Regions from separate parts of the Massilia sp. PWRC2 genome, predicted to be linked through region 2. Evidence: predicted binding sites of a transcription regulator. Region 2 holds the regulator's gene; the other holds the start of a gene.
The links. The regulator FNR, encoded in region 2, switches genes on or off when oxygen is low (the NO sensors DNR and NnrR bind a similar motif). The targets are predictions, from matches to a motif close to TTGATNNNNATCAA.
Positions count from the first base shown of each region.

Region 1 (7,914 bases), on a different contig from region 2:
GTCGACGGCGAAGATGATCGCCACCGCGATCACGCCCTCGGCGTTCAGGTCCGGATCGGTGATCGGTCCACGCGTGTGGTGACGGCGCAGCCAGGCGGCGGCGCGCACGATCGCCTGCACGCCCTGGCGCTCGCTCAGCTGGCGCTGGTAACGCTCGTAGCCGGTCCAGTTCTGGCCAGGATCGGCATAGCAGAGGTCGACAAACAGCTCTTTCAGGCGCCGCTGCATGTACACTACATCCTCGTCGTACTCGCTGACCAGGCTGTCCTCGGGCAGGCCGGACAATTCCTTGACCAGCCGGAAGCCGGCCTGAAAGGCGTGCTCGGCGCCATGCTCGATCAGAAAATCAAGCGCCGCTTCGTCACCTTCGTGCTCGAGCGCATGATCGAGTCCCAGCGAGACGCCGCCGATGGCGAGAAAAAAGGCGCGCTGGATGCCCTCTGCCGTTTTATCGTTGGTAAATTTCTCGGCCACCATGGCGGTGATACCGGACAGTTCGTCGGCCAGATTGATGACATCGTCGTCGACGCTGCGCCTGGCGGCGGCGCGGATCGCCCGCACCACGCGCGGCAGGCGCTCTTCGACCAGGGCGATGGATGAGCTCGGTTCCGCCATCACGAAAAGATGTCCGTGCCGAGGCTCTTGCGGGCGCCGCGCCGCGGTACCGCGCTGCGGGTGGACGGCACCTGCTTGCGCAGGCGATACAACAATTCCTTGGTCGAGCGCTGCATGAAGTTGGGCTCGTCGTCGGGATCGTCGGAAAATTCGGCGTCAGCCAGGTCGGCGCTGTGGCGGAAGTCGGGGAACAGTTCAAACAGGGCGCGGTCCCAGCCGTCTTCGCTGGCGCGCGCCAGTTCGATGGCCAGCGGCACCAGGTCACTGTCGGACGAGGTCTGGCCCGTCATGTAGACGCCCTTCGACAGGATTTCTTCGGCCACTTCGAGAATCTCGCGCGGTGCCATGGAAAACAGGATGGCGAAAATGGTGGCGCCATGGTCGCTCGCCGAGGCCGCTTCCAGCAGGGCCGCGCGGCGCTCGTCATCGTCGCTGGAAAAGACGATGCCGTGGACGTGCGAAAACAGGCTTTCGGCCACGCGCTCGGGATCGTCCTCGATATTGTCGTCCGACCAGGTGGCGGCGAAATACGCCAGGCTGTCAGCCCATGCCTGCGGCGGCACCAGGAGGGTGGCCAGCGACGTCTTGCCGCCATCAAAGCCGGACAGGTGCAGCGACGTCACCTGCGGTGGCAGGTTGCCCAGCACTTCGACCACGGCCAGATCGCCGTGTTCCTCGACGGCGTCGGAAAACGCCTGTTCGGCATGCGACAGCGAACCGGACAGCACCAGTTCACTGACTTGCTTGGACAGCGCTGGCAAAAAGGCGTTGCGGCTCATGTCAGTCCTCCTTGTCGAACATTTGCGAGAATTCGTCGGTGACGTCGTCGTCGTCGTGGACGTCGTCGCCGTCGTCATCACGGCTCAGTTGTTCGAGCGACTGGTCGTCGTCGTCCCACTTGCGCGGGTGCTTGAACAGGAAGGCCGTGATGATGGCCTGGCGCGCCAGCGCCGGGTGGGCGCTGGTCATGCCTTCGAACATCTTGGCGGCGTCACCCTCGCACGAGGCCATGCCGATGACGGCGGCAGCGTCGCCTTCGTCGTAGTCTTCGGCGGCCGCCAGCAAGCCCTTGGGATCGCTGAACTGGATATGGTCGACCAGCGCGAAGCTCATCATGTTGACGTCTTCGATGCCACCGCCGGCGGCGTATTCGCCGGCCAGCGCATCCTGCATCAGCTTGTAGTTCTTGCGGTCTGGCGGATCGCCCAGGATGCCGTCGATCTGGCCTTCGAGTTCGCGCGACTGGTAAGCAAATTCAGGGTGTACTTTTCTCATTAACTACTTTCAAAACAAGTGGATCAGGCGGGCAAGGCCACGCCGTTGAGGCTGAACAGGGAGCGCACCAGCTCGTACGCTTCCGCTTCGGCGTCGAGGATGATGCGGTGATTGACGCTCTGGTCGTAGTCGTTGCGCCTGGCGCGATCAGACAGGATCTCGTACGCCTTGGTGACGCTTTTGAAACGCACCTCGGCGGCCGGGGCGTCATTGCGGTCCGGGTGGTAGCGCATGGCCAGCGAACGGTAGACTTTTTTGATCTCGTCCATCGTGGCGTTTGGCGCCACGCCCAGCACTGCGTATAAATTTTCCAAGTGGTAACTCCGGCAACAAGCCAAAACCCATAAAGGCAGATTATGCTATAGAACCGCTGCGACTGCCCGAACCAAGGCCGTGGCGGCGCCCAAGTTCACCCTTCAATACGGTAAAATGGCGCCATCCGATCCACCTTCGCCCCTCCCATGAGCACTGATAAAAACAATACGGTAGCCCCGCCGCTGACCTCGAACTTCCTGCGCGCCATCGTCGAAGCGGACCTGGCAGCTGGCACCCATGCCCACACGGGCTTGCCACCAGTGATCACCCGCTTCCCGCCGGAGCCGAACGGTTATCTGCACATTGGCCACGCCAAGTCGATTTGCGTCAACTTTGGCATCGCCCGCGATTACCACGGCGTCTGCCACCTGCGCTTTGACGATACCAACCCGGCCAAGGAAGAGCAGGAATACGTCGACACCATCATCGACAGCGTCAAGTGGCTCGGTTTTAGCTGGGAAAAAGACGGTCAGAGTCACCTGCACTACGCCTCCGACTATTTTGAGCAGCTGTACGCCATGGCGGAATACCTGATCACGGCCGGCTTTGCCTACGTCGACAGCCAGAGCGCCGACGAAATCCGGCTCAACCGTGGTAATTTCGGCACGTCCGGCACCAATTCGCCGTTCCGCGAGCGCCCTGCGGCCGAATCGCTGCAACTGTTCCGCGACATGAAGGCCGGCAAGTACCAGGATGGCGAACACATCCTGCGCGCCAAAATCAGCGCCGACGCCATGGCCGCGCCCAACATGAATCTGCGCGACCCGGCCATCTACCGGATTCGCCACGCTCACCACCACCGCACCGGTGATGCCTGGTGCATCTACCCCATGTACGATTACACGCACCCGATTTCGGATGCCATCGAACACATCACCCAGTCGCTGTGCACACTCGAGTTCCAGGACCACCGGCCGTTTTACGACTGGCTGCTGGCGACCCTGTCGGCGGGCGGCTTTTTTGCCCAGCCAGTGCCGCGCCAGTACGAATTTGCCCGCCTCAACCTGACCTACGTCGTCACCAGCAAGCGCAAGCTGCGCCAGCTGGTCGACGAACAGATCGTCAGCGGCTGGGACGACCCGCGCATGCCGACCATCGTCGGCCTGCGCCGGCGCGGTTACACGCCCGAGGCGATCCAGCTGTTTTGCGAGCGCATTGGCGTATCGAAGGCCGATGGCTGGATCGATATGAGCACCCTCGAAGGGGCGCTGCGCGACGACCTCGATCCGAAGGCGCCGCGCGCCACTGCCGTGCTGCGTCCATTAAAACTGATCATCGACAATTTCCCGGAAAACCATTCGGAAGACTGCAGCTCGCCCGTGCACCCCCATTTCCCGGAACGGGGCGTGCGCCATTTCCCCATCACGCGCGAACTGTGGATCGAGCAGGAAGATTTTATGGCAGTGCCGACCAAGGGTTATTTCCGTTACTTCCCACCGATCGGCGACGCCCCTGGCAGCCGGGTCCGGCTGCGCCACGGCTATGTCACCGAGTGCGTCGGCGTCGACAAGGATGCCGACGGCAACGTCAGCGCCGTCCACGTGCGCTATTTTGAGGACAGCAAATCGGGCACGCCCGGCTCCGACACCTACAAGGTCAAGGGCAATATCCACTGGGTCAGCGCCGCCACCGCCGTCGAAGCGGAGGTGCGCCTGTATGACCGCCTGTTCGTCGAAGCCCAGCCCGATGCTGGCGGCAAGGACTTCATCGCCGCCCTCAACCCGCAAGCGCTCGAAGTGATCACCGCCTACCTCGAGCCAGGCATGCGCGAGGCGAAGGCCGATCAGCGCTTCCAGTTCGAGCGCCACGGTTATTTTGTCGCCGACCGCGTCGACAGCGCGCCGGGCAAGCCGGTGTTCAACCGCATCACGACCTTGAAGGATGGCTGGGCGGTCAAGCAAAAATAAGCCCGGGTGGCGCTCAGCGAATGTTGCATTAAACGCCGGCGCTGCCGGCGTTTTGCATGGGTGATCGACGCTCCCGCTTCACTAGCAGAACTGCTAGGTTCGGTCTTGCCGGCCGGCGCGTATGTTGGTAGCACAGCATCCGTTCAACCACGTCTGCAGGGTGCCTCATGCGACCTTTGCTCAGCTATTTGCCACGTTCCTTCGGCAGCGAGCGTGCCCTTGCCGGTGGGCTGCTGCTGTCGACGGTGGTGGGCACGATGTTTTATTCGATGACTGCCGGCCGCATCGAGGGCGATGCCCAGCAGCGCTTTGCCAACATGTCGCGTGGCGTCAAGGCAACACTCGACGCCCGCATCAAGAGTTACGCCGACGTGCTGCGTGGCAGCGCCAGCCTGTTCGCCACGTCCGACGGTCTGACCCGCGAGCAGTTCCACCGCTACGTCGAAGGCCTTCAGCTCGAGCGCGAATTCCCCGGCATCGAGACCATCAACTTTGCCCGCTATATCGATGGCGCCGAACGCGAGCGCTTCGAAGCGCAAATGAACCGGGAAGTGGCCAATTCAGCGGCAGGCTATCCGCGCTTTGACATCACCCCGTCCGGCCGGCGGCCGTACTACACGGCGCTGACCTATATCGAGCCGATTTCCGCCGCGTCGCGCCGCTTCGGCTGGGACATTTCAGCGCGCGGCAATGCGCAAGCGCTGGAACTGGCGCGCGATACGGGCGAACTGTCGGCCTCGGGCATCCCCATCGCCCCCCTGTCCGGCCCCTTCAAGGTGGGGCTGGCGCTGCGCCTGCCCATTTACCGCAGAGACTTGCCTGACAACAGCGTTGCCAGCCGGCGCGCCTATTACCTCGGTTCGGTCGGCATCGGCTTTTCGGTCAAAAAACTGGTGGTGGGCATCATCGAACAGTTACCGGCGCGCGACGTGCGCATGGTCATCACCGACATCACCAACGACCGCGGCAGCCGCAACGACGACGGCAAACAGCGCCAGTTGTTCGACAGTGCGGTCCGCCCTGGCGTGCCGCAGACGCCACTGGTGGCCCGCAGCGACACCTTCATCGAGACCTTGGAAATGAATTTCGGCAAGCGCCGCTGGCAAGCGCAGATCAGCGTGGAGAAGCGCCGCCTGATGAGCAACTTCGATCTGTGGCTGCCGTGGGTGGCCATGCTGCTGGGGGCCTGCAGCTCCGGCCTGCTGTACGTGGTGTTTTGCACCTTTTCGTCCTCGCGCCGCCACGCCATCGCGCTGGCCCAGAACATGACCAAAGAATTGCGCGCCAGCGAGGCAAAACTGCAATGGTCGAACGAAAACCTGCGGCGCCTGGCGGCGCACGCCAACAACATCCGCGAAGACGAGCGCAAGAGAATTGCCCGCGAGATCCACGACGATCTGGGCCAAAACCTGCTGGCCTTGCGCATCGAGGCTGACATGCTGTCGGTGCGCACCAGCGGGCGCCAGCCGCGCCTGCATGCGCGCGCGCAAATGACCCTGCACCAGATCGACGCCACCATCCGCAGCGTGCGCCAGATCATCAATGACTTGCGGCCGACCGTCCTCGACCTGGGTCTCAATGCCGCTGTCGACTGGCAAATCAACGAATTCCGGCGCCGCGCCGGGATTGAGTGCCAGCTGATCGAGCCGCATGGCGAAATCAAGGTCAGCGACCAGTGCGCCACTGCCCTGTTCCGCATCCTGCAAGAGTCGCTCAGTAATATTTCGCGCCATGCCAGGGCGACCCGGGTCAAGGTGGAGCTGCGGGTGGACGGCGGCTGGATTTCCATGACCGTCAGCGACAACGGGGTCGGCCTGCAACAGGGCGCGCGCGGCAAACAGAGCTCGTTCGGCCTGGTCGGCATCGAAGAGCGCATGAATATCCTCAACGGTGTATTCCGCCTCGTCAGCACACCGGGCGGCGGCACCACGGTGCATATCTCGGTGCCAGTCAATGCCGATTCCGACGTCGCCGGCCTGCATTTCGTCGACGAAGAGACGGCGCAACTGGCGCTCGTCTAAGTTTCCGCGGGGTTAAGGCATGCCTTCCGCCTTCGTTTGCCGGCGGCGCAGGGTCAACACGACCAGCGCGCTAGTCAGCAACGCGACATAGGACCATTCCGTCGCAATCGGAATACTTCCCAAAATTCATTGATGAAGCTCAAGCCGGGACAACTTCCCGTGAGCAACAATGCCTTCACTGCCAAGCGCACACGGCGCCACAGCAGGGACTGACCAAGTGGTGACGCGTCGCAGCGTGAAGGGTAGGAAGGCAAGTAATCGTCCCAGCCGCCGCACCGACACTGCCAGGAATTCACCGACAAATACGATTGCCAACCAGAAGGATGACGACATGGACTCGACCACTGCAATGCGCACATGCGCTGAACTCGACCTCACACCCATCAAGCTCAAACTGATGCACCGGGAGTCGGGCGAGGGCTGGACGCTAGAACACGCCGACGCCGTCGAAGTGGAATACCGCCGCTTCCTGTGCCTGCTGCAAATGTATCCGCACGAAGATTTCGCGCCGCTGCTCGATGTCGATATCTTCTGGCACTATCACATCCTCGACACCCGCAAGTACGCTGCCGATTGCCAGCAGGTGTTTGGCCGCTTCATTCACCACCATCCTTACGTCGGTCTGGGCGCAGATGATGGCGCCGATCACCAGGCGTTCGGTACGTGCATGCATGCACTGTATCAGGCCACGTTTGGCGAACCGTGCCTGGTCGGCGCCAGCACCGACGACGCGCTGAAGCAAGTGCAACCGACGGCATACTGCTCGGCACCGGGCCAGCAGCAGCAAACGGCGTATTGCTCGGTCACCGGCAAGCAGCAAACGGCGTACTGCTCGAAATTGGGCAAGCGGCAAACGGCGTATTGCTCGAAATTGGACCAGCAGCAAACGGCCTATTGCTCGGTGACCGGAAAACAGCACACGGCGTATTGCTCGGCAATGGTGCAGTCGAAGCAGATTGCGTATTGCTCCGTAGTGGGCCAATCACCAATGACCGCGTATTGCTCGGCAACGGGTCACGCATTGCAAACCGCGTACTGCTCGGCACCAGCCGCCACCCGCCCGCAGCAAACTGCCTGGCAATCGCACAGCCCCGATTTCAGGCAAAGCGCCTGGCTGTCAGCAGCCAACCAGGTAACACTGCTGGCCGCTTGAACGTAACAAGGGCGCCGGCCCCACCGGCGCCCTGCGCACCGCCGCGATTGCTCCGCGGTCAGCGCCGCACCATCCTCCCCGCACTGCCCGTCCCTGTGCTGCCCCGCACGCGATAAAAACAACATTGCGCCGAATAAAACCATGGCGTTTTCATGCTGGCGCTGCGGCATCCGGCTGAGTTTGACACGGGATGATTCGACCATTGATCAAAATCAATGTTACGGGAACAAACTGGAAGATAGTTTGATTTGCGTCACTCTGAACCGGCTAACAATTTCGGCTAGCGCAAGACTTGACGGATTTTCCACACATACCCACCAGCTTTTCCATCCAAGGAGAAAACGATGAAGATCGATGCAACCATCGCCCCTATCGCAACACTTGATCTGTCGACCATACGCACGCGACTGATGCACCCCCATGCCGGACTGGGCTGGAGTGAGGCGCGCACGCGGGCGGCCGAAAGCGCTTATCGGGAGTTCTTGATGTTTGCCAAATTGTTGCCGCAGAAAGCGGCGGTGCCCAGCGCCGATGTCGATTACTTCTGGCACTTCCACATTCTCGACACCAAGAAGTATGCAGACGACTGCGCGCGCATCTTCGGCTATTTCCTGCACCACCAGCCGGA
Region 1 covers NZ_JAFCUW010000002.1:64,407-72,320, reverse strand. Annotated here, with positions in the region: gene ACP7BZ_RS05070 (hypothetical protein) at 1-615, opposite strand, end outside; gene ACP7BZ_RS05065 (hypothetical protein) at 615-1,394, opposite strand; gene ACP7BZ_RS05060 (hypothetical protein) at 1,396-1,890, opposite strand; gene ACP7BZ_RS05055 (DnaJ domain-containing protein) at 1,914-2,204, opposite strand; gene ACP7BZ_RS05050 (glutamine--tRNA ligase/YqeY domain fusion protein) at 2,352-4,112, shown strand; gene ACP7BZ_RS05045 (CHASE domain-containing protein) at 4,280-6,133, shown strand; gene ACP7BZ_RS05040 (glycine-rich domain-containing protein) at 6,465-7,286, shown strand; gene ACP7BZ_RS05035 (glycine-rich domain-containing protein) at 7,631-7,914, shown strand, end outside.
Region 1: the regulator FNR is predicted to act here: its motif matches at 6,263-6,276, upstream of ACP7BZ_RS05040 (glycine-rich domain-containing protein).

Region 2 (7,914 bases):
GCGGGCTACACCAACCGCTCGTCGTTTACCGTCGACAGCAAGCTTGCCATGCAGGTCGATGCCAAGATCACTGACCAGTGGAGCGCAGTGCTGCAAGTGGTCTCGCGCGAGCGCGTCAATTCAGGCTATCTGCCGCGCGTCGAGTGGGCCAACATCAAGTATGCGATCACGCCGGAACTGAGCGTGCGCGTTGGCCGCGTCGCCATGGCCACCTTCATGAACTCGGAAACCCGCCTGGTCGGTTACGCCAATCCGTGGGTGCGCCCGCCGATCGAGACTTACAGCCTGCGCTCGACCACCAATTCGGACGGCATTGACGGCGCTTACCGCCATACTTTTGGCCCTGTCACGAATACGACCCAGGTCTGGTACGGCAAGATGGAAGTCGCTTCGGTCAGCTCCACCGGCGCCGTTTCCAACGGCGTGCGCGCGGAGAAAATCAAGGGCATCGCCGACAGCGCCGAGATGGGTGCATTGACGCTGCGCGCGGCGCTGACCAAGATTGACTTCCGTCTCAACGGCGCCGCCGGCACGTTTATTTATTCGCCAGCAAATGTCTACAACCTTGGCGCCACCTACGATCCAGGCAACTGGTTCGTGCTGGGCGAACTGACCAAGTCCGATTTCGGCACCGTCCAGCGCGCACAAAAGGCCGGCTATGTGACTGGCGGCTACCGCTTCAACAAATTTACGCCCTACATCACCTATTCGAAGGTCGATATCGATGACGGCCAGATCAATTTGGCCCTACGCGCCCAGCACACCGTCTCGGGCGGCCTGCGCTGGGACTTCCGCAAGAACTTTGCGCTCAAGGTGCAGCTCGACAAGGTGCAGCTGGAACCAGGCAGCAACGGCTTTTTCACCAACTCCAAGCCGGGCATGGCGGGCAGCAGTGCCAAGATTTTGTCCGGCACCATCGACTTCGTCTTTTAAAGGATTGCTCTCATGAAAAACAACACGCTGATGCGTTCTTCTTTGCTGGCGCTCGCTATGATGGCTGCCGGCAGCGCCGCTTTCGCCGAAACGGTGGTGGTGGTGTCCGCCAAGTCGGGCGCCAGCGCGCTCACCGCCGACCAGGTTGCCGACATTTTTCTCGGCAAATCGAATGTCCTGCCTGGTGGTGGCCAGGCGGTGCCGGTCGATCAGGCTGACGGCGCCCTGCGCGACGACTTTTATTCCAAGTCGACGGGCAAGACGGCGGCGCAGGTAAAAGCCTACTGGTCCAAGCAGATTTTCAGCGGCAAGGGCCAGCCGCCGAAGGAAGTGGGCGACAGCGCGGCCGTCAAGACGCTCGTTGCCAGCAACCCCAACATGATCGGTTATATCGACAAGGGCGCCCTTGACGGCAGCGTCAAGCCGGTACTGAGTCTCAAATAAAGTACCACGCCGGGGGCGCGCAGCCAGGCCGCTGCGGCGCTGCGTTGTTGCGTGCCCCCGTATGCAATCATCAGCCAGGACATCGCAATGAACATCAAGAACAGAATCTGGTCGCTGCCCATTATTTCCGCTGCCATATTCGGATTGGGGCTGGCCGTCTCGTCATACTATTCGACCATCGCGCTTGAGGCCATCGAGGCCACCGGCGCCGTCGATTATCCCGTGCTGAGCCAGTCGGGCATGCTGCGCGGCGATGTGCAGGCGCTGGCGGACGAGCTCAAGGGGGCGGTGCTCGAAGGCGACAAAAAACGGCTCGACACCATCGCCGAATCGGCCAACAAGATTCGCACCAAGATTACCCAGTACGGCGCCATCGCCGGGCAAAAGGCCAACAGCGAGCGCATTCTTACCGAATTTAACGCCTACTACACCGATGGCGCGGCCGCTGCCCGCATCATGCTCGAGGTCGACAAGGGCGATGTCCCCAGCGCCATCGCCAAGATGCAGGCATCGTTGGCCGCCATAAGCGGCGACCTGGAAAAAACCGTGGTCGCTGCCAATAAACAATTTAAAAACGGCGTCGCCTACAGCACCTCGCGCGTCCAGCTGGTGCTCACCATCAGTATTGCGGTGGCGGCGCTGGTCATCTGTTCACTGGTGCTGGTCGCCTGGTTCGTCATCCGCGCCATCTGGAGCCAGCTGGGCGGTGAGCCCGAATATGCGCGCAAGATTGCGCAAACGGTGGCGGCCGGCGACCTGTCGATCAGCATCGAATTCGATCCCCGTTATGGCGCCAGCCTGCTCGGTGCGCTGGCTGAAATGCGCGCGCGGCTCGAAGGCATCGTTGGCGGCATCCAGGGCGCGGCGGCGGAAATCCGCGTCGCCTCCGCCGAGATCGCCAGCGGCAACGCCAATCTGTCGGCGCGCACCGAGACGCAGGCCGGCAACATCGGCCGCGCCGCCCGTTCGATGGGCGACCTGACCGCCACCGTCCAGCACAATGCGGAAAGTGCGCGCCATGCCAACGAACTGGCCGACGCCGCCTCCGGCGTGGCCGCCAAGGGCGGGCGGGTGGTGGCCCAGGTGGTCGACACCATGAATGACATCAATGCCTCGGCGCGCAAGATCTCCGACATCATCGGCGTGATCGACTCGATTGCCTTCCAGACCAACATCCTTGCCCTGAATGCCGCCGTCGAAGCGGCGCGTGCCGGCGAGCAGGGCCGTGGCTTCGCCGTGGTCGCCAGCGAAGTGCGCAGTCTGGCGCACCGCAGCGCCAGCGCCGCCAAGGAAATCAAGCAGCTCATCGATGACTCCGCCACCAAGGTGAGCACCGGCTCGCGGCTGGTCGAAGATGCCGGCACGACGATGACGGAAATCGTTACCTCGGTCGAGCATGTCAGCAAGCTGATCGGTGAAATCAGTGCCTCCAGCCAGGAGCAGAGCAAGGGCCTGGAAAACCTCAGCCACAGTGTCGCCGAGATGGACGAGAGCACCCAGCAAAATGCGGCGATGACGGAGCAGGCGGCCGCTGCCGCCGACTCCTTGCAGGAGCAGGCCCAGCAGATGAGTGAAGCGGTCGGCGTCTTCAAGCTGCCCGCCGGCAGCGGCGGGGGCGCCGCCAAAGCGGGCAGTGCCAGCGCGGTGGCGGCGGCCAGACCGGCGCTTCGTCTGGTCGACCAGGCCGCTTGATCAAGCGCCGATTGTTGTCTACCTGCATCAGCAGGCCATCACGCATTGTCAGGCAAAACTGTGCGCAGTACACTCTCATGCCTTAGCCACGAAGGGCGCGGCAGGGAGGCAGCGATGCCGGACTTTTTACCCGCATTGACGGGTTTGCAATCATTATCCCAGCTACAGGATTGGCGGTCACCGGTGTCTTTCATGCTCATTGCGAGTTTCTGGCGCGGCCGTCAAGCCGCCCCTGGTTGGCCAGCCTGTCGGGCCTGTCGGGCTTATCGGGCTTATCGCGCTTTCTCGGCTGGCCTGACGGGGGCGCGCTGATGGCCGCCCTGCGTGGCAAGGTCTTGCTGCTCGACAGCCAGGCACGGCACCGGCGCCTGACCAGCGCCATGCTCACCGAGCTGGGCCTCGAGGTGTCGAATACCAACGACGCTGCCAGTGCGGTGGCGCTGGCCTTGACTGGCCACTTCGAGCTGCTGCTGATCGACTTGACCATCCCCTTTTTGGACGGTATCGACGCCAGCGCGACACTGCGCGCGGCCGGCTACGCGCGGCCCATCGTGGCGCTGACGGCGGCCCTGGTGGCGGCCGAGCAGCGCCACTATCTGGCGCGCGGATTTAGCCACTGCCTGATCAAACCGCTCGACAGTGGCGCGCTGGCGAGCCAGTTGGGCAGCCTGCTGGCGCCGGGCGGCGTCGCCAGTGCGACTGCCGGCGCGCCGCCGGTGCTGCTCGACATGGCGGTGCTGTGCGCGCTGTTTGCCGCCCGGCTGCCGGTGCAGGTCCAGCAGATGCAGGCGCTGGCGGCCCGCCACGAATGGCGCGCGGTGTCGAGAATTGCCCATTTTGTCAAAGGGGCGGGGGCCTCGTTTGACCACGGCGCCGAAGGCGAGCTGGCGGCCCGCCTCGATGCCGCCATCAGCAAGGGCGAACACGCGCTGGCGCAGGCCGCGCTGAACCGGCTGGCCGAGCGCATTGGCCTGGCCCCTTGAGACGGCCGTCGCCCCTTTGTATTTGATGTAAGTCAAGGATTTTAGCGCGCCCGCTTTTTACACTGACGCTTATCAAGGACACCGTTCAGTTTCGAGCAGTCCACATTCCGAAAAGCGCGCATGTCCCACCTCACCCTTTCAGCCGAGCAGGCGCCAGTCCGTTTCGATGCCGACCTGTTGCGCAACTTGCGCCGTGCCGGACCGCGCTACACGTCTTACCCCACGGCCGACCGTTTCAGCTCGCAATTTGGCTACCGCGATTATCTGGCGGCGGTGGCGGCGCGGCGTACGCGTGGCGCCGGCAAGCCGCTGTCGCTCTATCTGCACATCCCGTTTTGCGCATCGGTCTGCTACTACTGCGCCTGCAACAAGATCGTCACCCGCCGCACCGAAAAGGCAGCCCATTACCTCGCTTACCTGAAACGCGAGATCGCCATGCAGGCCGCGCTGTTTTCCGGCATGAACGAGGTGCGCCAGCTGCACCTGGGCGGCGGCACCCCCACTTACCTGAGCGACGCCCAGATCGACGAGCTGATGGCGCACCTGCACCGCCACTTCACCTTCGCCAGCGACGCCGCCGGTGAGTATGGCATCGAAGTCGATCCGCGCAGCGTGACGCCCGAGCGCATCGGCCGCCTGCGCCAGCAGGGTTTCAACCGCATCAGCCTGGGTGTGCAGGATTACGACGAAGCGGTACAGCGCGCCGTCAACCGCGTGCAGCCGCAGGCGCAGACCCAGGCCATTCTCGACGCCGCCCGCCAGCACGGCTTCCGCTCGGTGAACATCGATCTGATCTACGGCCTGCCCGAACAGAATGCGGCGACCATGGCGCACACGCTCGAGCGGGTGATCACGGCATCGCCCGACCGCATCGCCCTGTATCACTACGCCCATCTGCCGCACCTGTTCAAGCCGCAGCGCCGCATCGATACGGCGCGCCTGCCAGACGCCGACACCAGGCTCGCCATGCTGGGCCTGGCGATCGACCGGCTGGGCGCAGCCGGCTATGTATACATCGGCATGGACCATTTCGCCCGTCCCGACGACGAGCTGGCGGTGGCCCAGCGGCAGGGCCGCCTGCACCGCAATTTTCAGGGCTATTCGACGCACGCCGATGCCGATATCGTCGCCTGCGGGGTGTCGGCCATCGGTGCGGTGGGCATGAGCTACAGCCAGAATGTGAAGACGCTCGAGGCCTATTACGAACGGCTCGACCGCAACGAGCTGCCGATCGAGCGCGGCATCACCCTCTCGATGGACGACGCCCTGCGCCGCTCCATCATCGGGATGCTGATGTGCCAGTTCGAGCTGTCGATCGAGGCAGTCGAACAAGCCTTTCCGATCACCTTCGGCGATTATTTTGCCAGCGAGCTGGCACAGCTGCACCTGCTGCAGCAAGATGGTCTGGTCAGCGTCGGCCCCGAGTGGCTCAGCGTCAGTCCGAAGGGACGGCTGGTGATCCGCAATATCTGCATGGTGTTCGATCGTTATTTGGTATTACCGGGATCACCGGCAGCTCCGGCGGCGACGCTGGTGCCGCGCTTTTCCAGCACCGTCTAGCCGGTATCGACGCCGCCGCGCTGCGGTCTTTTCTGCCGCCGGTGCTGGCGCCATTGCTGGCCATGCTGCTGATCGGGCTGACCGTCAGCGTGCACTGTGCCGGCATGTGCGGCGGCATCGTCGGCGCTTTTTCGATGGCGCCCGGGCGGCCGCTTGGCGTGCCGCTCAAGCGCGCAGCGGCGGCGACAACGGCCTGCGTTTGATGGGCGCCGTTGCCGGCGCTGACACCGCGCACCTGCGGCGCGCTCAGGCCAGCGGACTGCAAGCCGTGGTGCCGGCCGCCATCGCCTTCAGGCGCGCCGGGTCGAGCAGGGTGATGCCGCGCTTGTCGACCGCCAGCAGGCCCAACTTTTTAAAACGGGCCAGCAGGCGGCTGATGCTCTCGATGGTCAAGCCCAAGTAGTTGCCGATGTCTTCACGCGACATACGCAGATCAAACTCGGTGGACGAATAACCGCGCGCCGCATAGCGCGTGGCCAGGTTGACCAGGAAAACCGAAAACCGCTGTTCGGCCCGCATGTTGCCCAGTAAAAGCATGACATTTTGTTCGCGCGTGATTTCCTGGCTCATGATGCGGTGGAAGTGGCGCAGCAGATTGGGTACTTCGCCAAACAGGCTTTCGAGCGCGGGGAAGGGGATTTCGCACACTTCGCAATCGTCGAGCGCGACGGCGTCGCACTGGTAGCGCTCTTCGCTGATGGCGTCCATGCCCAGCAGTTCACCAGCCATTTGAAAGCCGGTGATCTGTTCGTCGCCGCTGACGTCCACGTAGCAGGTTTTGAAGTGGCCGAAGCGGATCGCATACAGATGGCGAAACGGCTCGCCGCGCTGGTACAGGCGTTCGTCGCGCGCCACCCGGCGGCGGCGGCCGATGACCTGGTCGAGGCGTTCGATGTCGTCGTCGTCCAGGCCCATTGGCAAGCACAACTGGTGCATGCTGCAGCCGGCGCATCCCGCCTTGATGGCGTGGACAGTGACGGCGGCGGCGGAAAGCGGAAGGCGCATGGCGGCTCTTTACAAGAAAATCGTACTGTAGGGCGGTATGAAAGGGATGCACGCCCGGCGGGCATTCATGTACGCAGCAGGGCAACGCGGCAGGACAGCACTGCAGCACAGAATGGCAGCACAGAACAGCAGCACAGGCCGGCGCCGGCTCTACAAGCGGCTAACAGCATGCGTCTATGATAACGCCGGCCTTGACAGCCGTCGAGTCGCACACGTTTGCGCCGCTGGATCACAGGTTTACTTTTGATGTACATCAAAAACACCGGGGGCGACATCGGCTAATCGCCGTGCATCCCTGTATCCAGGCTAATTGTCGGAAAAACTGACAGCGCTGCTGGCGGCGCTACCCGGCCCCCATGGCGCCGTCGCCGCCCTGGTCCAGTGCCTTGATTATAAAAAGATTGAGCGCCCCGCGCCGCGCATGGCATGAATCCTGCTGCGTGTTTTTGTGCAGGCGACCGGTGCAGCAGGTCCTCGAACGACGCAGGCGCATACCCGCCCATCACCCCACCCATACAAGGAGTACTGGATGACGTCTTCGCTTTTCAATTATTCGTTCAGGGCCGTGGTCGGCCTGCTGTTGGCGGTCAGTGGCCAGGCCTACGCGGGCGTGCTCGCTTACCAGAGCAAGGCGGCATTTCAGGCCGCCATCGCCGGCTGGCAAGCGAGCACCACCGATTTCGAAGCGGTACCAGCGGGCACTGCCTTCAATGCCGGCGGCGGCCCGGCCGGCAGCGGTTTTGGCATGGTGTAGTCGGGCCCCTCCGCCGGCAGCGCGCGGCCGGCGCTCGACGACCAGTTCTGGACCAGCTCCGGCCGCAACTATCTGGGCCTCGACAATAACGCCGCTTCGCTCGAGGCGGGCGATGCCCTGACCTTCAGCTTTAGCGGCGCCGTGCAGGCGTTCGGCCTGTACGTGATCGGCACGCGCGACGTCGATGGCGGCGACATCGCGCTCAGCAGTGGTGCGTTCCGCGTCAGCAACCGCGCTGTGGCCGATGTCAGCGATGGTGCTGGCAGTTACGCCTTCTTCCTCGGCTTCATGACCGACGATGGCAGCGCGCTCGACCCCGTCAGCCTGCTCGTTCTGAGCGGGGGCGACCAGCGCCTGCTCGACATCGACATCGATGACGTCATCCTGGCGCGTGCCGGTGGCACTGGCGATGTGCCGGAACCGGCCAGCGTGCCGCTGATGCTGGCGGCGGCGCTGGCATTCGGCGCAGCAGGGAAACGGCGCGCGCTGCGCTGTGACCGGCGCGCAAGACCAATCACCAGGCTGTACTACCAAAGGGAGTCA
Region 2 covers NZ_JAFCUW010000004.1:52,331-60,244, forward strand. Annotated here, with positions in the region: gene ACP7BZ_RS09715 (hypothetical protein) at 1-933, shown strand, start outside; gene ACP7BZ_RS09720 (phosphate ABC transporter substrate-binding protein) at 946-1,377, shown strand; gene ACP7BZ_RS09725 (methyl-accepting chemotaxis protein) at 1,465-3,069, shown strand; gene ACP7BZ_RS09730 (Hpt domain-containing response regulator) at 3,381-4,052, shown strand; gene hemN (oxygen-independent coproporphyrinogen III oxidase) at 4,173-5,612, shown strand; gene ACP7BZ_RS09740 (sulfite exporter TauE/SafE family protein) at 5,654-5,815, shown strand; gene fnr (fumarate/nitrate reduction transcriptional regulator Fnr) at 5,859-6,617, opposite strand; gene ACP7BZ_RS09750 (hypothetical protein) at 7,147-7,371, shown strand; gene ACP7BZ_RS09755 (PEP-CTERM sorting domain-containing protein) at 7,513-7,914, shown strand, end outside.